DNA from 4 places in the Alkalidesulfovibrio alkalitolerans DSM 16529 genome. Region 4 is predicted to be linked to each of the others. Evidence: predicted binding sites of a transcription regulator. Region 4 holds the regulator's gene; each other region holds the start of a gene.

What was found. The regulator sigma-54, encoded in region 4, starts transcription at its own class of promoters, with help from an activator protein. The targets are predictions, from matches to a motif close to CTGGCACGGNNNNTGCTT.
Region 1: nifH (nitrogenase iron protein) is a predicted target of sigma-54. The motif match lies at 3,081-3,098, and genes of this name have one in related genera.
Region 2: fliJ (flagellar export protein FliJ) is a predicted target of sigma-54. The motif match lies at 4,277-4,294, and genes of this name have one in related genera.
Region 3: DSAT_RS10085 (YeiH family protein) is a predicted target of sigma-54. The motif match lies at 2,568-2,585, and genes of this name have one in related genera.

Annotation. Positions count from the first base shown of each region.
Region 1 covers NZ_ATHI01000027.1:83,953-89,938, forward strand. The annotation lists gene nifD (nitrogenase molybdenum-iron protein alpha chain) at 1-1,343, opposite strand, end outside; gene DSAT_RS09990 (P-II family nitrogen regulator) at 1,396-1,770, opposite strand; gene DSAT_RS09995 (P-II family nitrogen regulator) at 1,775-2,125, opposite strand; gene nifH (nitrogenase iron protein) at 2,186-3,010, opposite strand; gene DSAT_RS10005 (LeuA family protein) at 3,309-4,454, shown strand; gene DSAT_RS10010 (NAD(P)H-dependent glycerol-3-phosphate dehydrogenase) at 4,557-5,552, opposite strand; gene DSAT_RS10015 (GlsB/YeaQ/YmgE family stress response membrane protein) at 5,686-5,925, opposite strand.
Region 2 covers NZ_ATHI01000026.1:106,554-112,539, forward strand. The annotation lists gene panC (pantoate--beta-alanine ligase) at 1-549, opposite strand, end outside; gene DSAT_RS08025 (hypothetical protein) at 627-2,312, opposite strand; gene truA (tRNA pseudouridine(38-40) synthase TruA) at 2,263-3,078, opposite strand; gene DSAT_RS08035 (MotE family protein) at 3,155-3,826, opposite strand; gene fliJ (flagellar export protein FliJ) at 3,807-4,247, opposite strand; gene DSAT_RS14850 (PAS domain-containing sensor histidine kinase) at 4,360-5,986, shown strand, end outside.
Region 3 covers NZ_ATHI01000027.1:102,160-108,145, reverse strand. The annotation lists gene DSAT_RS10095 (YeiH family protein) at 1-87, opposite strand, end outside; gene DSAT_RS10090 (hypothetical protein) at 467-739, opposite strand; gene DSAT_RS10085 (YeiH family protein) at 750-2,495, opposite strand; gene DSAT_RS10080 (DUF47 domain-containing protein) at 2,925-3,602, opposite strand; gene DSAT_RS10075 (inorganic phosphate transporter) at 3,631-4,866, opposite strand; gene DSAT_RS10070 (HAMP domain-containing sensor histidine kinase) at 5,026-5,986, shown strand, end outside.
Region 4 covers NZ_ATHI01000031.1:224,269-230,254, reverse strand. The annotation lists gene DSAT_RS13665 (hypothetical protein) at 1-251, opposite strand, end outside; gene DSAT_RS13660 (hypothetical protein) at 357-914, opposite strand; gene DSAT_RS13655 (PTS sugar transporter subunit IIB) at 1,060-1,521, opposite strand; gene DSAT_RS13650 (PTS sugar transporter subunit IIA) at 1,524-1,958, opposite strand; gene rapZ (RNase adapter RapZ) at 1,979-2,863, opposite strand; gene DSAT_RS13640 (PTS sugar transporter subunit IIA) at 2,937-3,386, opposite strand; gene hpf (ribosome hibernation-promoting factor, HPF/YfiA family) at 3,503-4,048, opposite strand; gene rpoN (RNA polymerase factor sigma-54) at 4,068-5,507, opposite strand; gene lptB (LPS export ABC transporter ATP-binding protein) at 5,714-5,986, opposite strand, start outside.

The DNA.
Region 1 (5,986 bases), on a different contig from region 4:
CCTTTGTAGTCGGAGAACTCGTAGCCCTGGGCCTCAAGGGCCTTCTTCTTGGCTTCGAGTTCCTTGTCGTAGCGCGTGGGATCGGGACAGACCTCGAGTTCCTCGATGTTGCGCGAGTCCGCGTCCACCTGGATGGAGGGGATGACCCGGCGGCCTTCGTAGTCGTCGCGGTGGGCGAACTCGTAGCCCGCGGCCAGGGTCTTCATGCCCATCTCGGAGAAGAGATCCTGATAGTGGTGGGCGCGCGATCCGCCCACGAAGAGCATGGCGGTCTTGCCTTCGGTGCGGGGCTTGATGGAGGCCAGAGCGGCCTCCACGGCGGGCATCTCCTCGGCGATGACCTGCTCCACGCGGTCCATGAGCTCCTTGTCGCCGAAGTACTGGGCGATCTTGCGCAGCGACTTGGCGCTTTCCTTGGCGCCGATGAAGTTCACCTTGATCCAGGGGATGCCGTATTTGATCTCCATCATTTCGGCTACGTAGTTGATGGACCGGTGGCACATGATGGTGTTCAGGTCGGCGGTGTGGGCGCGCTCGAAATCGTGGATCGACGAGTTGCCCGAGAAGGTGGAGACCAGCGTGATGCCGCAGCGTTCGAGCAGATCGTCGATGACGAAGGCGTCGCCGCCGATGTTGTACTCGCCGAGCATGTTGATCTTGTACTTGCCTTCCTTGGGCTTGTCGGTGAGGCCGATGACGTGCGTGAATATCTGGTTGTTGGCGATGTGGTGGCCCGCGCTTTGCGAGACGCCCTTGTAGCCTTCGCAGGAGAAGCCGAAGATGTTGATGAAGTGGTCGGGGTTCTCCTTGTTCAGGGTCTCCTTCATCTCGCGCGCCACGGCGTGCACGTCGTCGCCGATGAGCCCCACCGGACAGGTGGAGAAGATGGCGATGGCGCGCGGCTTGAAGAGGTCGTAGGCCTCGCGGATGGCCTGCTTGAGCTTGTTCTCGCCGCCGAACACGATGTCGTTCTCGTTCATGTCCGTGGAGAAGCAGTACGTCATGTAGTTTTCGGACTCGGGCGTGGGCGGCTCGGTCTGGTTGCGCCGCGTGAGCCAGGAGTAGAATCCGCAGCCGATGGGGCCGTGGGTGATGTTCACGATGTCGCGCGTGGGGCCGAGCACCACGCCCTTGCAGCCCGCGTAGGAGCAGCCGCGCATGGTCATGATGCCGGGAATGGTGCGCACGTTGGAGAGTATCTCGGGCGTGCTCGCCTCGTCCCCGGTGTTGGCCTGGATCTGCTTGGCCCGCTTGCGCGCGACCTTGGGCGGGTACTTCTTGATGAGTTCCTGCCGCACCTCGTCGGGGGTCAGGCTCTTTTGCTTTTTGCTCTTGGTCGCCATGGATGTCCCTCGTCTGCGTCTGAAAGATTGGTGTCTGGTCGTCCCGGCGGGCCTACTGGATGGCCTTTTCGCCCTTCTCGGCCGTGCGCACGCGCACGGCGTCGGCCATGGGCAGGACGAAGACCTTGCCGTCGCCGGGCTTGCCGGTCCTGTTCACGGCCATGATGGCCTGGACCACGTCCTCGACGTCCTCGTCGGGCACCACCACGGTGACCACGCGCTTGGCGTAGAGGCGGCCCTTCTCGCCGAGCATCTCGGCGGCTTCCTCGTATCCCTGCTTGGCGCCCGTGAGCAGCGCGGAGTTGATGAGTCCCTTGCCGCGTCCCTGGGCTTCCTGCGCGAAAAAGGCGTCCACGCCCGCCTCGGTCAGGGCCTGCTTGGTGACGTTCATCATGTTCATGCGGATGACCGCGACGACTTCCTTCATGGCCTTACACTCCGACCTTGCTCGAAGCCGTCTCCATGAGGCCCGAGGACACGGTGTACATGGACTCCACGCCCGAGACGAAGATCTTGCCGTCGCCAAACGCGCCCTTCTCGCCGGAGCGCGCCGTGCCCATGATGGTCTTGATGACGAACTCCTTGTCCGCGTCGTCCACCACGATCATCAGCATGACCTTGGGGATCTCGTCGTAGGTCACTTCGCCGATCTTGATGCCGCGCTGCTTGCCGCGGCCCGCCACGGCATACTTGGTCACGGCCGGGAATCCCGCGTCCATGAGGGAGGCCAGGACATTGTCCACTTTCTCGGGGCGCACGATGGCGCGAATCATGCTCAACATCGCTTCTCTCCGTAGGTTCGTTGTCGTATGGTTGATCGCCGTTGCGTCCGCGCGCGGCCGCTAGTTGGCGATGCCGTATTCGATGAGCAGCTTCTCCAACTCCTCGATGGCCAGGGGAGTGGGGATGACGAACATCTTGTTTTCATCGACCTTCTTGGCCAGGGTGCGGTATTCGTCGGCCTGGGGGTGTTCGGGCGAGAAGTCGATGACCGTCTTTCTGTTGATCTCGGCGCGCTGGACCTGGTTTTCGCGCGGCACGAAGTGGATCATCTGGGTGCCCAGGCGCTTGGCCAGCTCCTCGATCATCTGCCTTTCGTTGTCCACGTTGCGCGAGTTACAGATCAGTCCGCCCAGGCGCACGCCGCCCGCGTCCGCGTACTTGACGATGCCCTTGCAGATGTTGTTGGCCGCATACATGGCCATCATCTCGCCGGAGACCACGATGTAGATCTCCTGGGCCTTGCCTTCGCGGATGGGCATGGCGAAACCGCCGCAGACAACGTCGCCGAGCACGTCGTAAAAGACGTAGTCCAGTTCCTTTTCCTGCTTGTAGGCGCCGAGCTGCTCAAGAAGGTTGATGGAGGTGATGATGCCGCGTCCGGCGCAGCCCACGCCCGGCTCGGGGCCGCCGGACTCCACGCACGTGGTGCCCGCGTAGCCCTGCAGACACACGTCTTCGAGTTCGACGTCCTCGCCTTCCTCGCGCAGGGTGTCGAGCACCGTGGCCTGGGACAGGCCGCCCAGGAGAAGTCGCGTGGAGTCGGCCTTGGGGTCGCAGCCCACGACCATGACGTTCTTGCCCATCTCGGCCAAGCCCGCCACGGTGTTTTGTGTCGTTGTGGACTTGCCGATGCCGCCCTTTCCGTAAATAGCCACCTTGCGCATGTGATCCCTCCTTCGGGTATGGAACAGTCAACCGTGAAAAGGTTTGTGTGGTTGCGTTCTGAAGGCCATAGGGCAATGGCCGTGCCAAACCCTTCTCGGCGGAGCAAGGCAGCGAAACAAAAGGGATTTTCGTGCTGGCGGCAACGTGGCCACGACGTACGAGGCCTACAATTGTGAAGGGAAAAGTTTACAAAAGTGAAGAAGTGAAGTTTTTCGACACCCTGTTTTCGGCTATAAATTGGCAGGAATGTATTTTGCAGCCGTTCGTCGTACGCGCATCCGCGCGCCAGGAGGACGCATGCTCATCGACTCGACCCTGCGCGAGGGCGAACAGCGCTTCGGCGCGTATTTCAGCGCCCAGGCCAAGCACGCCGTGCTCGACCGCGTCGCGGCCGTGGGCGTGGAGGAGATCGAGGCGGGCTGCGCGGGGCGCTGTCCCGACACGCCCGCGCTCGTGGCGCGCGCCCGCGCCATGTTCGACGCCGAGGGGCGCGGCCGGGCCGTGTCCGTGTGGTGCGCCGCGCGAAAGCCAGACCTCGAACTCGCCCTGTCCATGCGGCCGCACCGGGTCTGCCTGGGGCTGCCCGTGTCCGACGCGCACATCGAAAAGCGCCTTAAAACCACGCGCGCCGACATCCTGAACCGACTGACCGGGCTCTTGCGCCATGCCCGCGCGCTCGGCGCGGCCTATATCTCCGTGGGCCTTGAGGACGCGAGCCGCGCCGATCCGGATTTCGCGCTCGACGTGGCCAGGCTGGCGCAGGACGAGGGCGCGGCGCGGGTGCGCCTGTCCGACACCGTGGGCATCCTCTCGCCGGGCGAGACGACCGCGCTCGTCGGGCGCTTCGTAAACGCGCTTTGCATCCCCGTGGCCGTGCACTGCCACGACGATTTCGGCCTGGCCACGGCCAACGCCCTGGCCGCGCTCGACGCGGGCGCGGCCTTTGCCGACTGCGCGGCGCTCGGCATCGGCGAGCGCGCGGGCATCGCGGCCACGGAGCGGCTCGCCGCCTACCTCTCGCTCAGGCGCGGCGCGGGCTACGACCTCGCCGCCCTCGCGCCGCTGTGCGCGACAGTGGCCGAAACGCTCGGCGAGCGCGTCCCGCCCCATGCGCCCGTGGTCGGCGAGCGCCTGTTCTGGGTGGAGTCCGGGCTGCACGCCGACGCCCAGTACAAATGCTCCTCGCTCTACGAGCCTTTTCCGCCCGAAACGCTCGGCCTGACCCGACGCATCGCCCTGGGCAAGAAGAGCGGCAACGCGGCCGTGCGCGCCAAGCTGGCCGAGCTTGGCGTCGCCGAGCCCGCCGACCTCGACCGCCTGACCCGGACCATCCGCGCCGCCGCCGGAACCAAGGGCGACGCCCTCGACGACGCCGAGATTCCCGAACTCGCCTCCGTTGACGCTGAAGCGGGGCTTAGCCCGCACCCCGCCGCACCGGCGTAGGCCCTGTCGACGATGGCTTTAAAGTGAATCGTGGAGGCCAGGGGGCTGAAGAGCCCCCTGGTGAAGGAGATCAGGAGGAGGCAGCGCCTCCTCCTGGCGTTTCTACGCTTCTTCCTTGAGCGCCCGTGTCATGAGTTCACGCACGGCCTCGGAGGGATCCTTATTCTCGTTGAGCACCTTGTAGACCATGTCCGTGATGGGCAGTTCCACGTCGTGACGCTGGCCGAGTTGGTACACGGCCTCGGTGGTTTTCACGCCCTCGGCGACCATCTTCATGGAGTCGAGGATGTCCAGGAGCTTCTGGCCCTTACCCAGGCGCAGGCCCACCTGGCGGTTGCGCGAGAGCTCGCCGGTGCAGGTCAGCACCAGATCGCCCATGCCCGAGAGACCCATGAAAGTCTGGGGCTTGGCGCCCATGGCCAGGCCCAGGCGCGTCATCTCGGCCAGGCCGCGCGTGATGAGCGCGGCGCGGGCGTTGGAACCGAAGCCCAGGCCGTCCGAGATGCCCGCCGCGATGGCGATGACGTTTTTGATCGCGCCACCCAGTTCCACGCCCCGGTAATCCTCGTTCATGTAGACGCGGAAGGTGGGGCTGGAGAGCTCGGCCTGAAGCTCCTTGCCGAGCTTCTTGCTGCCGCAGCCAAGCGCCACGGCCGTGGGCATCTCACGCATGACCTCGAAGGCGAAGCTCGGCCCGGAGAGCATGGCGAAGCGGGGCTTGATGGAGGCGAGAGTCTCTTCCACGACCATGGACATGGTGGCCAGGGTGCCCAGCTCGATGCCCTTGGAGGCGCAGACGATGACGGGCTTTTTGGGCAACAGGGGCTTGATGTTCTGGAGCACGCCCCGGAAGAACTGGCTCGGCACGGCGAAGAGGAAGTGTTCGGCTCCCGAAGCGACCTGCGAGGCGTCCTGCGAGGCGTGGACGTTTTCGTTGAGTTTCACGCCCGGCATGTACCAGGTGTTTTCCCCGGTGGAGCGGATGGCGGCCAGAAGCTCTGCCTCGCGTACCCACAGCCGGACTTCGTGTCCGTTTTTGGCGAGATGATCGGCCAGGGTCGTGCCCCAGCTTCCGGCGCCGATGACGGCAAATCGCATGGCAACTCCTTAGCGAGAAATAAGACATAAAGGATACGCGCCGTGCCAGCCCTTGGCAAGCGGCCACACCGCTGGCCGACGGAAGCGGAAGGCACGAAATCCGCGTCGCGCAGCGCCTCGTCAGAGCCCGGACTCAGGCCTTGATTTTGCTCACCAGCCAGATCAGGACCACTGCTCCGGCTGTGGCCGTGACGAGGCTGCCGAGCAGACCGTAGGCTGTGATGCCGAGCAAGGAGAAGAGAAAACCACCCAAAAGCGCGCCCACCACGCCCACGGCGAGGTTACCGAAAAGCCCGAAACCGCCGCCGCGCATGATCTTGCCAGCCAGCCACCCGGCGCACAGGCCGATCAGCAAAAACCAGACGATGCCCATGATTGTCCTCCACGGTTTTCGTCTTTGTAGCACGCCCGGCTGCAAAGGCAATGGAGAGAAG
Region 2 (5,986 bases), on a different contig from region 4:
CATGGCAAGGCCGTCGGCCTCGCGCACGATGGAGTGCCCCTTGATGATTGTGGGGATGAAGAGCTGACGCGCCATGGTCCGGATCACGGCGAGTTGCTGGCGGTCCTTTTCGCCGAACACGGCCAGATGCGGCATGGCCAGGAGCAGGAGCTTGGCGACCACCGTGGCCACGCCTCGGAAATGGCCGGGTCTGCTCGCGCCGCACAGGTGCCTGGAGACCTCGGGCACGTCCACCCAGACCTCGGGGCCCTGGTACATGGCCTCGGGTGAGGGAGTGAAGAGCACGTCCGCCCCGCGCTCGCGGGCCAGGGCCGTGTCGCGCTCCATGTCGCGGGGGTAGGCGGCCAGATCTTCGCTCGGCCCGAATTGCGTAGGGTTGACGAATATGGAAACGGCCAGTCTGTCCGTTTCGGCGCGGGCCGCGTCCATGAGGCTCAGGTGCCCGTCGTGGAAGTAGCCCATGGTGGGCACGAAACCCAGACGCACGCCCTTGGCGCGCCAGTCCAGGCAAAGACTCTGGAATTCTGCGGGATCGGTGATGGTGCGCATGGCTTCCTTCTCGTTGTTCACGCAGAGCAATAGGAGATGGGCGCGCGGGTGTAAAGGGGCGGTGGGATATGGGCCGTTCAGCCCAGGGCGTCCCACAGGCAGCTTCGCAGGTCGTTGTCCAGGGCGGATGCGCGGGAGGCGAGGCGCGCGGGCAGGGGATCGACGAGGAACCGGCCGGGATCGCCGGTAAGCGCCTTGTCGAGACGCGAACGCCACCGGGTCACGAGGCCCGAATCCTCCTCCGCCAGGAGTTTGCGGCCGCGCTCGGGGTTCTCGCGCAGGGCGCGCTCAAAGGCTTCGTCGTCGATGACCAGATCGCCGCGCCGCGAAAGGCGCAGGCCCATGCCCGCAAGCCCGGTCTCGTTTTCACGCAGCGGCTCCTCGAAGGACGCGGCCAAAGCGGGCTTCCACAGGTCCGCCTCGACGCGCAAAAAGGAGTTCAGGTCGTTGTAGGCCAGGGCCGCCTCGGCCATGCGGCGCGCGGCGAAATCCTCCAGCGGCGTGGTGCGAAGCGCCCCGCGCCCGCCGAACTGCTCCACGGTTTCGATGGCCAGCCGTCCCTTATCCTCCAGGAAGAGGCCGGGGTTTCGCACCCGTTGCCTGCCGTTCACGCCGAGTTCCGCGTCCGCGCCCGGCGTCGCAGTGACGTTCAGCCCGAGCCGGGCCAGAAGGCTCGACGCACCGTCGGGCGAGGCCGCGACATCCTCGCTCAGGCGCAGCCGGTCGCCGGGCTTGGCGTCCTTGGCCGTCACCTCGGTCACGAGCCGGGCCACGCTGGTCATGCCGCCCGCAAGGCGCGGGTCGTAGAAGGGCTCGTTCACGACGCGGGTCGCGGCGCGCAGGAAATCGGCCGAGGAATCGAGGCGCGCGGCGACCCGTTTGGCCACGTCGCCCACGGTGTCGGCCGCGCCCACGTTCACGGAAACGTCGGCGGTGCGGCCGCCAAGCTCCGCGCGCAGGGTATAGAGCCCTGCGGGCAGTCCGGCCGGGGCATTCGGGTCCAGTCCCCGGCCGCTGTAGGTCGTGGGAATCGCCGGGCGCGGCTGCGCGAGGTCGTAGCGCCGCGCCACGGGGGCCGCGACGGGCTGATCCGTTGCGCGCAGATCGAGGGGGCGCAGCAGACGGCCCGGCGAGTCGTCGAGGCGCACCTCCAAGTCGTTGTAGGCTCCGTTCGCGGCCAGGGCCAGAGTCAGGCCCGTGGTCACGAGACCCTCGACCTTCTGTCCCGGCGAGGACTGGCGGATGAGTTCGGCCTGCACGGGCAGGGAGCTTTCGTTCACGGCCCGGGCCAGGGCGTCGAGCACGTCGCGGTTGGCCGCGCCCTGCTCCACGACGATTTCGAGCTTCTCGGACCGGCAGCCCGCATGCAGGGTCACGACGTGCGTGCCCGGCCTTCCGGCGTAGCGGGCAAGGGGGTCGAGGCCGCGCGAGAAGGCGCGGTAGTAGTCCCTGGCCTCGCCGCCGCTCCTGATCTCGCCCCTCACCCGCCCCGTAAGCGCGGGGTCGAGTTCCACGGCCAGGCCCGTCCTGACGGCGCTTTCGGACAACTGGAAATTGTTCAGGGTTTCGGCGAAGGCGTTCAGGCGCGAGACCAGGCCCGAGACGAGGAGGGAGCGAAGACGGGCCAGCCGCGCCGCCTCGCCCCGGCCCTGACCGGGGTCGAAGCCGAACCGCTCGCCTGGGGAGCGGATGCTGGGCGTGCCAGGGGGCTCGTCAGCCGTCGTCCGGGGCAGGGCCAGCCGGGTGCCGTCGATGATGACCAAAGCCGTCCTCCCCGTAGTCCACGCGCATCAGGCAAAGCCCTTGCGGCGGCGCGGTCTCGGGCGCCTGCTCGCGATTTCGCGCTTTCAGTACGGATCGGACGTCGGCCAGGGAAAGTTTACCCTTGGCGGTCTGCACCAGGCAGCCGACGAGGTTGCGCACCATCTGCTTGAGGAAGCCGTCGGCCGTGAAGGAGAGCACGATCTCGCCCGGCACGTTGGGAGCGACGGGCGGCAATTCCACCACCTCCAGACGCATGAGGTGGCGCATGGTGTTTTTCACGGGCGTGCCCTGGTTCATGAAAGCCGCGAAGTCGTGACGGCCGGTGACGAGCGCTGCGGCTTCGCGCAGCGCGTCGATGTCGAGCGGCCCGCATTTCCAGACGAAAGGGCTGCGCTGCGGCAGGCAGAAGGCGCGCTCGGGCCACAAGGTGTAGGAATAAGTCTTGTTCAGGGCGCACAGTTGGGCGTGGAAGCGCTCCGGGGCCTCGCGCACGTCGAGGACGTTGATGGTCGGCGGGAGGAGGGCGTTGAGCGCCTTGCGCCAGTCGATGCCGCGCCGCCGCTCGGGCACGTCGGCATGGGCCGTCTGCCCGATGGCGTGCACCCCCGCGTCGGTGCGGCCCGCGCCGTGGCAGCGCACCGGCTCGTCCGCGATCTTCGAGAGCGCGGCTTCAAGCCGGTCCTGCACGGTGTTTCCGCCGGGCTGGCTCTGCCAGCCCGCGAGGGACGTGCCCACATAGGCCAGGGTCAGCTTGATGCGCGGCATGGGGCAAGCAATAGACCAAAGCGGGCCGGGCGGAAAGCCCCGCAAACGCCGCAGACGGTGCCTTTGGAACGGCCTGCTAGCTGCCGAAGGGCATTTGCATGCGCGTCAGGGCCTGGGAGAGACGCGCGGCCTTGGCCGCGGGCACAAAATTCAGGATTTCGCCGGCCTGACGACCGCGCATGCCCGCCAGAATCTTGACGGCGGTTTGCTCATCGAGCTTGTCCAGGGTCTCGGCCGCGTTCTTGGCCTTCATGTTCGCGTACACGTCCACTAGGTGGCGGAATTTTTCGTCGCGCATGGCCCTGGCTTCTTCGAGCATCTGTTGCAGGTTCTTCTCAAGTGTCGCGAGTTGTTCGAGCTTGGCGTTGACTTCGGCTTCGAGGATGTTCAGTGACTGCTCGCGTCGGTTCAACTCCTCTTGCTTGCGCATCAGGATGTCCCAACTCGGCGGCGGCGTTTGAGCCGTGGCCTGTTGTTCCTGGGCGGGTTGCTGGGCCTGGGCGGGTTGCTGGGCCTGGGCCGGGGCCGCCGCCATGGCCTCGCCCGAAATGTCGGTATTCTGGCCGCTCACGCCAGCCACCCGGGCCACGCTCTGAAAGCCCGCCTGTGGCAGGGCCAGGGGATCGAAGCCCGCGAGCAGGGCGACGAGAACGGTCGTCTTGACCACGGCCAGCGCGGCCACGGCCTTCAGAAGCCGTGAGATGCGCGTCGCGGCCGGGGCCGGATGCCTAGACGGCTTCGCGGCCATGGCGGATGGTGCTGAGTTCGTCGTAGTCCTTCTGTTCCTGTGCATGGGCATCCCTGACATGGCGTGCCGCCTGTTGTTGCTTGAGTTTTTCCAGGAGTTTTCGGTCCGTCGCCCGGGCCACGAGGTCGAGCCGGGCTCGTTCGACGTCCGTTTCGTCAAGTCTGATTCTGGCCACGGCCTGGCCGATGTCAAGCGCCAGCCGTTCGCGGTAGCGTTGCCACAGCCACAGGTCGGCTGCGTTCATGTCGCCAAGCCGGGCATAGGCCGCTTCCCGCTCGTCGCGCTCGCGTTCGAGCGCGGCCAGACGCTCGCGGCTCTCAGTCAGTCTGCGCCTGGCAGAGGCCAGGGCCATCTTGGCCTGGTCCTCGGCCTGCCTGCGGAAATCCAGGACCTTTTCGAGCTTGAACCGAAACGGCGTCATCGTCGTGCCTTCCTCGCTGGGTCTCGGTTTAGCAACAACCATGCCGAGAGCGCCGCGGAAGACCGTTGCCGGGGCGACGCTTGCCGTGTAGGAAGTCGTGCAGGGAATATTCATGGAGCAATCAGGCACGAACAGCGACGCACGCAAGACGCTCGACCGGCTGCGGGAGCTTCTCGGCCCCGTGCATGGGGAAGCGGCGGCCGCGCTCGACGATCTGGCCGCGCTGGTCGAGGTCGGGGCCGAGGCGCGGGCGGTGAGCGAGCATTTCCACGAGATGCTCACCCACTCGTCGACCGTGCACTACCGCCTGAACGTGGCCCAGGACCGCTACGATTACGTCAGCCCCTCGATCACGGAATTGACGGGCATCTCCCGCGAGCGCTTTTTGCGCATGCGCATGGAGGAAGTGGTCGAACTCTTTCATCCCCAGGACTTTGCGGGCCTGATGCAGGCCGTGGAGCAGGTCGCCCCCAAGGGGCCCGGCCGCGTGCCTGTGGCGCACGAATACCGGGTGCGCGACTCCCAAGGGCGCTGGCGCTGGTGCAGCGACCACGCCACGTATTTCTTCGACGACTTCGGTCATGTGACGGCTGTGGTGGGCACGGTGGTGGACATCACCCGCCAGCGCGAGGCCGAGGCCGCGCTGCGTGAGTCCGAGCAGCGCTATCGTCTGTTGGCGGCCAACTCCGAGGACGCCATAGCCATCTTCGACCTCGATATGCGGCTGACTTATGCCAGCCCGTCGGTGGAGCGGCTGATGGGTTGGCCGCCGGAAACGCTCCTGGCCATGCGCTTCGAGGACTTCATGACCGATCAGGCCCTTCAGGTCGCCAGGGAGGGTTTCGGCCGCCGCATGGCCATGGAGCGCGCGGGCACGCCTCTTGTTGGATCGCAGCGCAACGAGATGCTCTTTAGAACCAAGGCGGGGAGCACGGTCTGGACCGAGTGCGTGACCACCCCGCTTCGCGACGAACAGGGCAGGCTCAAGGGCGTGCTGGTCGTGGCGCGCGACATCGGCAAGCGCAAGGAGGCCCAGGAAGCCCTGGCCCGCGAGGAGGCCAAGTACCGCCTGCTGGTCGAGAACCAGACCGACCTCGTGGTCAAGGTGGATACAAAAGGCCGCTTTCTCTACGTCAGTCCGTCGTACTGCCGTGCCTTCGGCAAGAGCGAAGAGGAGTTGCTGCAAGGCACCTTCATGCCGCAGGTGCACCCCGAAGACCTTCCGGAAACGCTGGCTGCCATGGAGGCTCTATACGAACCGCCACATTCCGCCGTCATGGAGCAGCGCTGCAACACGGTCGATGGCTGGCGTTGGTTCTCCTGGACGGACACGGCCGTGCTCGACGAGTCGGGCCAGGTAAGTGCGATCATCGGCGTGGGCCGCGACGTGACGGAAAAAAAAGTCATGGAGGCGACTCTGCTTGCCGCCAAAGAGCAGGCCGAGGCCGCAAGCCGCGCCAAGGACGAGTTTTTGGCGAACATGAGCCACGAGATCAGGAACCCGCTCAACGCCGTGCTCGGCCTAGCCGATCTCATGCTGCTCGACGACCTTTCCGCAGCCCAGCGCGAGCGGGCCACGCTGCTCAAGAATTCCGGCTCCACCCTGCTTGGCATCATCAACGAGATTCTCGACTTCTCAAAGATCGAAGCCGGAAACGTAGTCCTCGAGCTGGAACGGTTCGATCCGGTCGCGCTTGTCTCGGGGTTGTGTGCCGAGCAGCGGGTGCTGGCCGACGAGA
Region 3 (5,986 bases), on a different contig from region 4:
GGCCCACCAGTCTTCCTTTTTCCACATCTCAGACCATTCCCACTTCCCACGATCGACGACAATTTCGCTTTTCGAATCGGCAGCCATGAGGCCCCTCCTGTACGTTTGTTAAGACGTTGACGAATCCTGATCCCGTGCCGGTGAAGCGTCCATGTCGGCGGGCCGCCGGGCCGCTGCCCGGGAACCTTTTGGCCGTGCGGCCGGTCGACATTTCACTTCGCTGTTTCGCGCCTTGCAAGGTAGCGGTCCGAACCGAACTTCGCGGTCGCGCGTGTGGCTGCATGGGGCAAGATGCGTTCCAGATTGGATATTTTTATAACACGCCGAATTATGGTAACTTTTCAGGGAAGGGGGGTGGAAGGTTATGTAAACCTGTGTTGGCCGGCATGTAAACAAAAGTATGCAAAAAGTGAGCGCCGCCCGGACGAATCCGGACGGCGCTCTGGGTGAGTGGCTGGCCGTCTGACTAGTTACGCTTTTCGAGGCTGGCCAGCGTGTTTTTGACGTACATGGCGCCGACAGCCGTCTCTTCGGACTGGGTGTACCAGTAGGCTGCGGAGTTGACCTGCTCCGCGATGAGCACGTCCATGACAGGCTTGGCCAGGGGCAGCTTCTGTCCGGCGGGCAGAATCACGTAGGTCAGTATCCACAGGCACAGGATGCCCAGGCCAAGTCCCGCCAGGCCGCGCGCCTTGCTGCGCGCGCCTTGGGGCATTCGGGAGGCGGTGTCGATGCGCATCGTTCGCTCCTTAGTTCATCAGGCCGGCGGTGATTTCCGGGAAGACCAGGAAGAACATCACGTAGGCCATGGCCAGGGTCAGGATCAGGTTCAGGGTCTGGCCGCAGACGTACAGGATGGCAGGCTTGCCGCCCTTGAAGTGGTGGGCCATCTCACGGAAGTTGGAGGACAGGCCGATGCTGGCGAAGGCCAGGATGAAGAACCACTCGCGCAGCGGACGGCTGAAGCCGCGCAGCACGCCGTGGTCGACCATGGCGTCGCCCGCGCTGCCCATGGAGTTGATCATCAGCGAGAAGATGATCGAGGCGGCGATGAAGCCGAGCACGAACTTGGGGAAGCGGTACCAGATCTCCATCTTGGAGACCTGCTGGCCCGGGGCGCAATCGACCTTGGTGCACCAGTACACGGCCACGCCGAAGGCGATCATGCCGATCATGATGTTCTGGATCATCTTGACGGTCGCGGCCACGAACATGCCGGTCTGGCCCAGGAACGCGCCAGCCGCGACGACCGCGCCGGTGGCGTCGATGGTGCCGCCGATCCAGGCGCCGCCGAGCACCGGGTGCATGCCCACGGAGACGATGAAGGTGGGCAGGGCGATCATCATCACGGCCGTGAAGAGCATGGACAGGCCGATGGCGATGGTCAGTTCTTCCTTGGTGGCGCGGCAGGCGGCGGCCGTGGCGATGGCCGCGGAGACGCCGCACACGGACATGTCGGCCGAGACGGTGATGTTCAGGGTCTTGGACTCCATCTTCAGCACGCGCTGGCCGAACATGAAGGTCAGGACGAGCACGGTGGGGGTGACAACCCAGGCCACGAAGACGCCCGGGATACCGATGGCCACGATCTTGCTGAAGAGGATCTCGGCGCCCAGCAACACCAGGCCGGTCTTGATGAAATACTCGGTCTGCAGGGCGGGCATCATGAACTTGGGCGTGCCCACGGTGTTGGAGATGAGCATGCCGCCGAAAATGGCCCAGATGATGGAGCCGAAGCCGTATTCGGACAGGGTGGATTGTCTGCCGATGACCTCAGCGACGACGGCCAAGGCGAAAACGAAGCCGAAGCCGACCAGGAACTTGCCGGTGTCGATGTTCATGAACAGGGTGCCAATGGCGAAGAACAGGCCCAGGATGACCATCAGGCCGAGAAGGTAGGGGATCTTGTTGTAGGCCTTGACGCTGGCCGCGGTGCGGGCCTTGGATTCGTCGCCGCGCGCCTTGCGCCAGGCGGCGATGGCGGCTTCGGCCTTGTCGTTCAGTTCGGCGCTTTGGAAGTTGGCCTCGGCGGCGGCTTCCTCGGCGGCCTTGGCCTCGGCCAGCGTTGCCTTGGTCTTTTCCTTGGCGGCCTCATGCTTGGGCTCGGCGGCCTCGCGACGCTTGGCGGCATCGGCCTCGCTCAGGTAGAGCGCTTCAACGATGTTGGATTTCCACTTGCTGGGGGTGTCGAGCCACGTCTTCAGGGTCCGGCCGTGCGGCTCGCTGGTGGCGCGGACGCCGGACTTGGAGTCGTTGGCCTGGTGCCAGGCCACGGTCTGGAAGGGCGCACGGCTCGCCTCGGAGGCCATGGTGGCCTCGGCCTTGGCGAGCTTGGCGTCCATGTCGGCCGGGGGACGGGGCAGGAAGATCATGCAGCCCACGGCAAGGATGATGAATCCAAGCCAGATGGCCCACCAGTCTTCCTTCTTCCACATTTCGGACCATTCCCATTTCCCGCGATCGACGACGATCTCTTTGTTCGAATCGGTAGCCATTGGGCCTCCTCCTGATACATGGTTTTTCACGTGTTGCGCCTCGAATGCCTGACGCATTCCGACACCACGATTAAGCAAAGTTCAGGCCAGGGTTTGTTCCGCATTAATTGATTGAATTTAAATATTATTTACATAATTCATTACGGGCTTTCTGCATACTTTTATTAACAACTTGTAAGTTTCTGTTGGCAATGAGTTGGTAAGGAAAACCAGGGCGGGGTATGCGTGCGCTGCCACCGGACCAGGCTGGGCGGCGTTCGACCCTGCGACCGCAGGTCGCGGGCGGCCCGGGCAGGCACGTGAAGGCGGGGGGGGGCGGAAGGCCGCCAGCGCGGAAGAAAAGAAGGCCCCGGTCCTCTGCGCGGCGGAATGCGCAGGGGATCGGGGCCGTTGCGGCGACGACGCGAGCGATGCTTTTGGGGCGGCCTGCTAGCGGGCGATCATGGCCCTGAGGATATCGGCGCAATTCTCCGCGTTGTGGCTCATGGAGTGCATGCCGTCGAAGAAATGCAGGAGCTGGTAGATCGCCTTGAATTCGAGGTCCGATTCGTACACGGCGCGCGACAAGGCGGCCTTGGCGAGGCGGACCTTTTTGTGCTGGTCGCGCACAGCCTGGTAGGTTTCCTTGGTGGCTTTGCGGTCGTAGATGTCCGAATGCACGAGCCTGACCGTGCTCTCCAGCGCGGGCTTGAGCGTTTCCACGGTCTTCACGGCTTCGTCCACGAGGTCCAGCGTCTGGGCGCGAAACTCCTCGGGCACGGACACGGTGCGCATGCTCAGCCAGTCAAGAGCGTCCTGCGCCTCGTCCAGGATGTTGTCCTGAGCGCGCGTGTAGTTCAGGAACAAGGTCTTGTCCACGGCCATGAACAGCCCGCGCGGCAGGTGGTTGCGGATGCGGCGCTTGATCTTGTCGGCCGCCTCCTCGAGTTGGTCCACCTCGGCCTTGAGGGACTGGAAGTCCTTGCAGGCCCTGCCGCCGCCGATATAGCACAGCAGCGACTCCTGGATCAGCGACATGGCCGCCTCGATCTGTCCGTAGTGGTCGAGCAGGCCCGCCATGGGCGAGCGTTCCGCGACGAGTCCGAAAAAGGGTATGCGCATGCGCATGGCTGTATCCTCCCGATGCCTCCGGCCGCTACAGCAGCGTCCACCGGAGCAGTTGGAAAATGACGATGCAAGTGAAGGCCGCGATGGGCACCGTGAGCACCCAGTACATCACGATCTTGCCGAGCACGCGAAAATCAACGGCCGCGAAGCCGCGCGCCAAGCCGACGCCGACCACCGAACCCACGGCCGCGTGGGTCGTGGAGACCGGCATGCCCAGGTTCGAGGCCATGAGCACGGTCGTGGCCGCGCCGAAGTCCACGGCGAAGCCGCGCGTGTTGGTCAGCGTGGTGATCTTCTCGCCCACCGTGGCCATGACCTTGTGGCCGAGGAGGGTGATGCCCGCCGCAATGCCCAGGCCGCCGAAGATGAGCATCCACAGCGGCATCTCGGCCGTGGAGATCAGGGAATGGTCCTGCGCGATGATCCAGATGGCAGCCACCGGGCCGATGGCGTTGGCCACGTCGTTGGCTCCCTGGGCCAGGGCCACGTAGCACGAGGTGCCGATCTGCATGCGGCGGAACAATTCCTCCACGGCCTCGGGGCCGCGCTCCACGTCGGGCAGGAGCCGTCTCGTCACGTAGCGCCCCACGGCCCACACGCCGAGCGCGACCGTGAAGGTCAGGCCGAGCGAGCTTGCCAGCGACAACCCCAGGTTTTTGCCGAAGGGGGTCTTGTAGAGGAACGACAACCCGACCAGGGACACTGTCAGGGCCAGCCAGATGGGAGCCCATTTGCGGGCCTGGGCTATGAAGTGCGGCAGGCCCAGGATATACTTGCGAATGTGAGAGAAGATCAGGAAGGCGATCAGCCCGCCGAAGAAGGGCGAGATGATCCAGGACATGACGATGCCGACCATCTTCACCCAGTTTACCACGTCCGGTCCTCCGGCCACGAAGCCGAATCCCATGATGCTGCCCACGATGGAGTGGGTGGAGGAGACTGGCAAGGCCGTGAGCGTGGCCGTGAGCATCCATAGCCCTGCCGAGATCAGGGCGGCAAGCATGCCGAGCATGAGCACGCGTTCGTCGTGGATCATGTCCGGGTTGATGATCCCGCGCGATATGGTGGCCGTGACGTTGGAACCGAGAAAAACCGCGCCCACGAAGTTGAGCGCGGCCGCGATGAAGACGGCCTGCTTGACCGTGATGGCCTTCGACCCCACGGCCGAGGCCATGGAGTTGGCCACGTCGTTGGCCCCGAGATTGAAGGCCATGAGCAGCCCGCCGCCAAGGGCGAGAATCAGGACAAGGGTGGAAAGTTCCATGTATTGTGCCGGGTTACAGGGTTGCCGGGTTGCCCTCCCGCCGGGCGAGCCCGGCGGTCGGCCTTCTCTAGAGACTTTTCACGCGACTGTCAAAATCGTAACCTGATCGTAACAAATGACTTGTACTCATCGTTACTTTAACCGTTCCAGGTGCGAACCATGCCCACGATGTCCTTGCGTCTTCGCCTCCTGCTCTGGTTCTGGGGCCTCCTTCTGGCCGGTCTGGCACCGCTGTATCTGTCCATGGGCGGAGCCATCCAGTCCGACTTGCACAAGAACGCGCGCGAGCGCGCCCTGCTCCTGCTCGACGCCTCCTGCTGGCTTGTGGAGACACAGCCGTCCTTTTCTTCCGAGGACCGGTTCGACGAATGGCTGACGGGCCTGGGCGGCCGACTGGGCGTCCGCCTGACCTATGTCGCGCAGGGTCGCGTGGTCGCGGACAGCGAAGTGGTCTTTTCCGATTTGCCGTCCCTGGAGCATCACGGCTCCCGGCCCGAAATACTGGCCGCGACGCGCGGCGAAACCGGCGAGGACACCCGCCGCAGCGCCACAGTAGCCCGCGACCTGATCTACGTGGCCCGCGCCTGCGCCGTGCCTGGCGTGGCCGAGGGCGGCACCCTGCGCGTGGCCCTGCCCGTGGCCGAACTCTCGGACCGCGTGGCCGCGCTCAAACAGCGCCTGTTGCTCATCCTTTTTGGCGGGCTCGTGATTTCGGCCCTGCTCGCGCTGCTGGCCACGCGCGGTCTCATGGTCTCCATCCGTGAGCTTTCGGACATGGTCACGGCCATCGGGCGCGGGGCCTATGATCGTCGTGTGCGCGTCTACTCGGGCCGCGAGTTCGCGCCCCTGGTCGAGGCGGTCAACGCCATGGCAGCCGACATCGAGCGCCATGTCGGGGTTGTGGAGGAGCAGGGCGCGCAGTTGCAGGCGCTCTTCAACGGCCTCTCCGAGGGCGTGATGACCGTGGACGCCAAGGGCCGGGTGGTTTCCGTGAATCCGGCCTTCCTGCAGATGTTTCCCGAGGCGCGGGAGGCCCAGGGCAAGGCCGTGATCGAGGTCACGCTGCAGGCCGAACTCGGCCGTGCCGTGACCAATATCCTGGCCCGCGAGCCTGGCGGCA
Region 4 (5,986 bases):
TCGTAAGGGTGGGGAGAAACGCCGAGGCTGGCGTAGAACCCTGCGACACCCGCATCGTCGAAAAGCAGAAAGTGCAGGCACGCGGCACGCTCGCACAATCGGGACAGACACGGACGAAGTTCTTCGACCAACCGTTGCCAATGTTCAATGTCATCTTCGAGTTCCCGGCGGACGCCAAAAAAACGTTCCGCCATTTCGCTCACGACTTCATTGCGCAGTCCGTCGGCGTAATCGTCGAAGTTGGATATCATGCAAAGCGTTGTAGCCATGGGCCGCGCAACAATCAATCGGCTGGGATGAAAAACAGCATGCCCCCGGGGCGGACGCACCAGGGCTCGGAATTTGTCGCATCACGCCTAAAGCGCAACCGAGACGAATGCCCCGTTCAACGCCAGCAGGACTGCAGCCGCCGCCAGCAGGCCGTATGCCCGCTTCCACCGAAGCGCCAAGATGCCGCCGACGGAGCCCGCGAGCCACAGCAAAGGCCAGCCGATTCCCCTGCCAAGCGAAAGCCCATTCCACAAAAGCAGAACGTCGGGAATTACGGCGAAAAGGATACCCAAAGCGACGCAGAAAGCCGCAAGCATGATCGAAAGCGTGACGGCGAGCGACCGCCATAAAACGCGCACCGGAACGAACCGCGCGCTGATCGAGTTCGAGGCTCGCGCAAGGCTGTCGAAATGGCGGTCGTTCAAGGCTCGCAATCGACTTTCGAGCTTTGCGCCGAGCGGGCCGAGCGGCATGCACAAAAGTAAAACCGGAGCCACTGCTTCTGGCGAGGACAGATCGAAAGCCGCAACAATACCGAAGGCTGCGCAGGTCGCGGCGGGCAGATGGGGCGGGATGTAGGTGCCCGCTGGAAAAAGGTCGAGCCACAGCAGTTCGAAGAATACGGCCAGCCCCACGGCCGTCATGGGATCAACGCCAAGCACGGCCCAGACAAGGCCGATGACTAGCGGACGTTCGAGAAAACCTACGATCAGGCCGAAGCGGAAGATTGAAAAGAGGACAAAAAAAAAGCCGTGACGAGGAACCAGAGGGCCTCGGGAGAGTGCGCCGTCACCATCGGTTCTTTACCTGCACAGTGTCGCTCGGGACGCACCGGTAGTCGAGGACCACCTTGTGGGCCGCAAGATAGCCGAGACATCGTTCGTCATCCAGGCTGACGGCAACATGGGAGCAGACTTGTTTTTTGCCGGGGGCGTAGTGAAGGTTGCCGATATTGACGACGGAGAACCTGAGCCCCGCGTCGAAGGCTCTACGAGCATCGGCGCAGGTCGCAAAGAGGATCAGGGAATTGGGCTGCCCCCCCATCTGGGCGATCAATCCGGGAAGCTCGTCGATGGTAGTAAAGAGCACTGAGATGTCCTGCGGGATGGCCAGACCCATGATTTCCTGGCGCAACAGGTCGGCGGCCAATTCGTCGTTGGCCACGACGAGCGTCTCCGCGCCGGTGAACGGCAGCCAAGCCTCGATGACCTGACCGTGCACGAGACGATTGTCGATGCGAACCCAGAACATGCTCAACTCGCGGCGATTTTCTTGCGCAGCACCTCGCCCGCCACGACGATGCCCTGCATTCCGGCGTTTTTGGCCAAAGTGGCCAGTTCCTGCGGCCGCTTGTCCCTGTTTTGCAACACTTTGAGAAGCATGGGGAGGTTGACGCCGGTGATTACTTCCAACGTCCCGGTGGACAGGAGCGACAACGAAAGGTTGGTCGGTGTGCCGCCGAACATATCGGTAAGGATCAAAACGCCGCCGCCCGTGTCGAGTTCCTTGAGCCGCTGCCTGATGGCCGCGACCGTGGCCTCGACCTCGGAGGTCGCGTCAACGCCGATGCTCGCGACGCTCGGCTGCTTGCCCATGATGAACCAAGCTGCGTCGAGCAAAGCCTTGCCGTAATCGGCATGGGTGACGACAAGCACCCCTGTCTGCGGAGAAGACTCGGTCTTGACCATCCGGATCGCGCCTTGGGTATTTACACCCGGTCTATGTGGCGGTGTTCAAGGGTCACCGCATACCCTTTCTCTTTGAGGTATGCAAACAGCCTTTCGGCCACGGCCACCGAACGATGTCGGCCGCCCGTGCAGCCGATGGCTATGGTCAGCCGATACCTGCCCTCGACGGCATACAACGGAACGAGGTAGCCCATGAACCCCAAAAAGCGCTCCAGAAACTCTCGGCCGATGGGGTTTTCCAAGACATACGCCGCCACGTCCGGCTCCTTGCCAGTCAGAGGCTTCAGGGACGGCTCGAAATGCGGGTTAGGCAGGAAGCGCAGATCGAACATGAGGTCCGCTTCCTTTGGGGCCGCGTGCTTGAAGCCGAAGGAGATGATGTGCGTGCGTAGCCCGGCCTGTCCCTGCCGCAGAAAGGACCATTTTTCCTGAAGCGTACGACGAAGATCATGGATGGAATACTGGGTCGTGTCAACGACGAGCGAGGCCGAGGCCCGAAGCGGTTCGAGCAGGCGGCGTTCCTCCTCCAAAGCCTGTTCCAGGCCCAGATCCTCGCATTCCATGGGGTGCGGGCGTCTGGTCTCATGATAGCGGCGCAGGAGTTCGGACTGGTCGGCCTCGAAGAACAGCACCTGCACCCCGATCCGCTCCCCGGCGAGTTCGGCGAGGGCCATCTCCCAGTCTTTGAGAAAATCGTGCTGGCGGATGTCCATGCCCAGGGCCAGCCCCTTGAAGCGGGCATCACTCTGTCCGCGATACAGGGAGGCCAATTTGGGAATCATAGCGGCAGGCAAGCCGTCCACGCAAAAGAAGCCCATATCCTCGAAGACGCGCAACGCCGTGCTTTTTCCCGCTCCGGAAAGACCGGTCAGGACTACGACGGAAAAATGCTGGTCGACGTGCATGGCGTTCTCCTGTTTGGGCGAACGGACAGTTCCCGCCCGCCGGAGATGGGCCAGAGATTTCCCGCAGGTTGCCTCAGGCGTCCGCGAGAAGTCTCCACAACGCGCCTTGATCCGGCGCGGCCAGGAGCGCGGCGCGAAAATCCTGGCTTTTCAGCAGACGCGAGATATGCGCCAAAAGGCGCAAATGCTGCCCGGCGGCATCGACCGGCGCGAGCACCATAAAGAAAATGCGGCATGGCTCGTTGTCCAGCGCGTCGAAGGATACGCCTTTGACACTGCGGCCGACCGCGAGAAGAATGTCTCCGAGGCCGGGAAGCTTGCCGTGCGGGATGGCGATACCGTCGCCGATGCCCGTGGTGCCCAGGCGCTCGCGCTCCATGAGCACGCGCGCGGCTGTTTCGGGATCAAGTTCCGGGTGTTCTGTTGCGAGCGGCGCAACCATTTCGGCGAGAACTTCCGCCTTGGTGGTTGCCTCCAGTTCCGCGAGAACGGACGTTGGCGCGAGATAGTCTCCAAGTTTCATGACGTGCGTCGAATTCCTCGTGTTGCGGCGACAGCCGTCGTTCGCGCCGCGGCGCGGGCGGGACCGCTTCCCTGCCCGCGCCGCCGTCGGCGAGTTTCCCCGATTCGCCCGCCGACTTAGAAGCCGGGATCGATCAGCCCGAATTCACGGTCGTTGCGGCGGTAGATGACGTTCAGCCGCTCCGTCTCCGCGTTCAGGAAGACCAAGAACTCGTAGTCCAGGCTTTCGAGTTGCATGGCCGCCTCCTCGACATCCATGGGCTTGGGGTCGAAATGGTCGGTTCCCACGATGCTCTTGGTTCTGGCGTCGCCCTCGCCCGTGAAGCTGATGACGTCCATGCGCACGGCCCTGGTTTCGGCCTTGCCGCCGCGTTTGTTCTTCTGCTTTTCGCGGATGCGTTTCAACTGGGCCAAAACCTTGTCCAGCACCATGTCGATGGTCGAATACATGTCCTCGGAGGATTCGTTGGCCGACAGGTGGAGGTTGTCATCGGAAACCGTGACTTCGGCCACCTGCCGGATCTTTTCCACGGAAAGGTTGACCTGCACCTCGGAATCCTCGGTGTTGGAAAGATATTTGGAAAGCTTCTCGAAGCGCTTGGCGGCGTAGTCCTTGAGGTGCTCGGAGGGATCGAAATTCTTGAAATTGAATGCAATGTTCATATGACGCTCCTTGCTGGAATTAAAAAATCTCTTTGCGCTTGCTCGAAGACGGAATGTTCAGCGCGGTGCGGTACTTGGCCACTGTCCGGCGGGCTATGTTGACCTGGAGCTTGTCCTTCAGGATGTCCACGATTTTTTCGTCGGACAGCGGCTGGTGGGAGTCTTCCTCGCCGATGAGTTGTTTTATCAACGCCTTGACGCTTTCGGAGCCCACCTCCGACCCGTCATCGAGCGTGAGGGCGGAGTTGAAGAAAAACTTGAGTTCGAAGGTTCCGTGCGGCGTGGCCACATATTTGTTGGTGGTGATACGGCTGACCGTGGATTCATGCATGCCGATGTCGTCGGCCACGTCCTTGAGGATCAAAGGCTTGAGATGTTTAACCCCCTCCTCGAAAAAATCCCGTTGGAACTTGACGATACTCTCCAGAACCTTGAACAGGGTGCGCTGACGCTGGTAGAGGCTCTTCATGAGCCACACGGCCGAGCGCATCTTTTCCTGGAAGTAATCCTTTTCCTTGCACTTCGCCCCTTGCAGGCAGTCCATGTACATGGAGTTGAGCTGCAACCGGGGCAGCCCTTCCTCGTTCAGGAGGATGACGAACTCGTCCTCGAACTTGTACACGTAGGCATCCGGGGAGACATAGACAGGCTCGCTGGTGCCAAAGCTCGATCCAGGCATGGGGTCGAGCGTCTGGATGATGTCCAGATACTCCTTCAACTCTTCGAGCGTCAGCTTGAACTTCCGGGCCAGCGGCTTATAGCGTTTCTTTTCTAGGTCTTCGAGGTGTTCCGAAATAAGGGAGACAAGGACGGGATCGTCGTAGCCGAGAGCCTCGACCTGCACGAGCAGACACTCGCGAGGATCGCGGGCGGCCACTCCCAGGGGGTCGAAGCGCTGCACGCGTTTGAGCACGCGCTCGACATCCTCGACGCCGGACTGCGTGATCTCTGCAATCTCCTCCACAGGGGAGGCCAGATAGCCGGAGGAATCGAGATTGCCCAGGATGTGTTCGGCGATCTCCATCTCCTGCTCGGTAAAATCGGAGAGACGGATTTGCCAGGCGAGATGGCCATCAAGCGAGTGCTTGCCCGTGAGCCGGGCCTCGAAGCCCTGACCCTCTTCGAGCGCCTCGTATTCACGCACCTGGGATTGGCGCGAGGCGCTGGCGAAGTCGCCCAGATAGTTGTCCCAGTCCGCCTCGCGGCGCAACGCGTTCTCATCGCCGGGCATCTCCCGCACGACATCATTTTGCGCAACTGGCTCGCGGCCCTCGGAATCCAGATTCGGCTCAGGCTCGTCGAATCCTTCCTCAAGGAAAGGATTCTCCATCAATTCCTGATTCACCGTCTCCACCAATTCCAGGCGGGAAAGCTGCAGGAGCTTGATGGCCTGCTGCAACTGGGGGGTCATGACCAGCTGCTGCGATAATTTGAGCTGCTGTCTGAGTTCGAGCGCCATGTATGCCTTTGTGCCGATGCGCGAGGACTCTTCAGCCCTTCACAGGGATGCGGCCGGGAGTCCGGAATTTTTTGAGCCGCAAATCGTACCTGCGAGTCCTTGTCGCCCGGCTGATTCTTATGGACAACATGCCACACTCGTCCTGCCCTTGCAACGGCTCAAGGCTTGTGTGGCAAGGTTTTTTCAAAGTTGGCACGAAAATTCCATTAAAGGCAGAACTCCTCACCCAGATAAACCTGCCGAGCGCGGGGATTGGCGGCGATTTCCTGCGGAGTGCCCGTAAGAATGATCGTGCCATCGAAGACGATGGACGCGCGATCGCAGATGGAAAGCGTCTCGCGCACGTTGTGGTCCGAGATGAGAATGCCAATGCCCTTGTCCTTCAGTCCCCGGATGATCTCCTTGATGTCGTCCACGGCCAGCGGATCGATGCCGGCGAAAGGCTCGTCGAGGAGGATGAACTTGGGGCTGCGGATGAG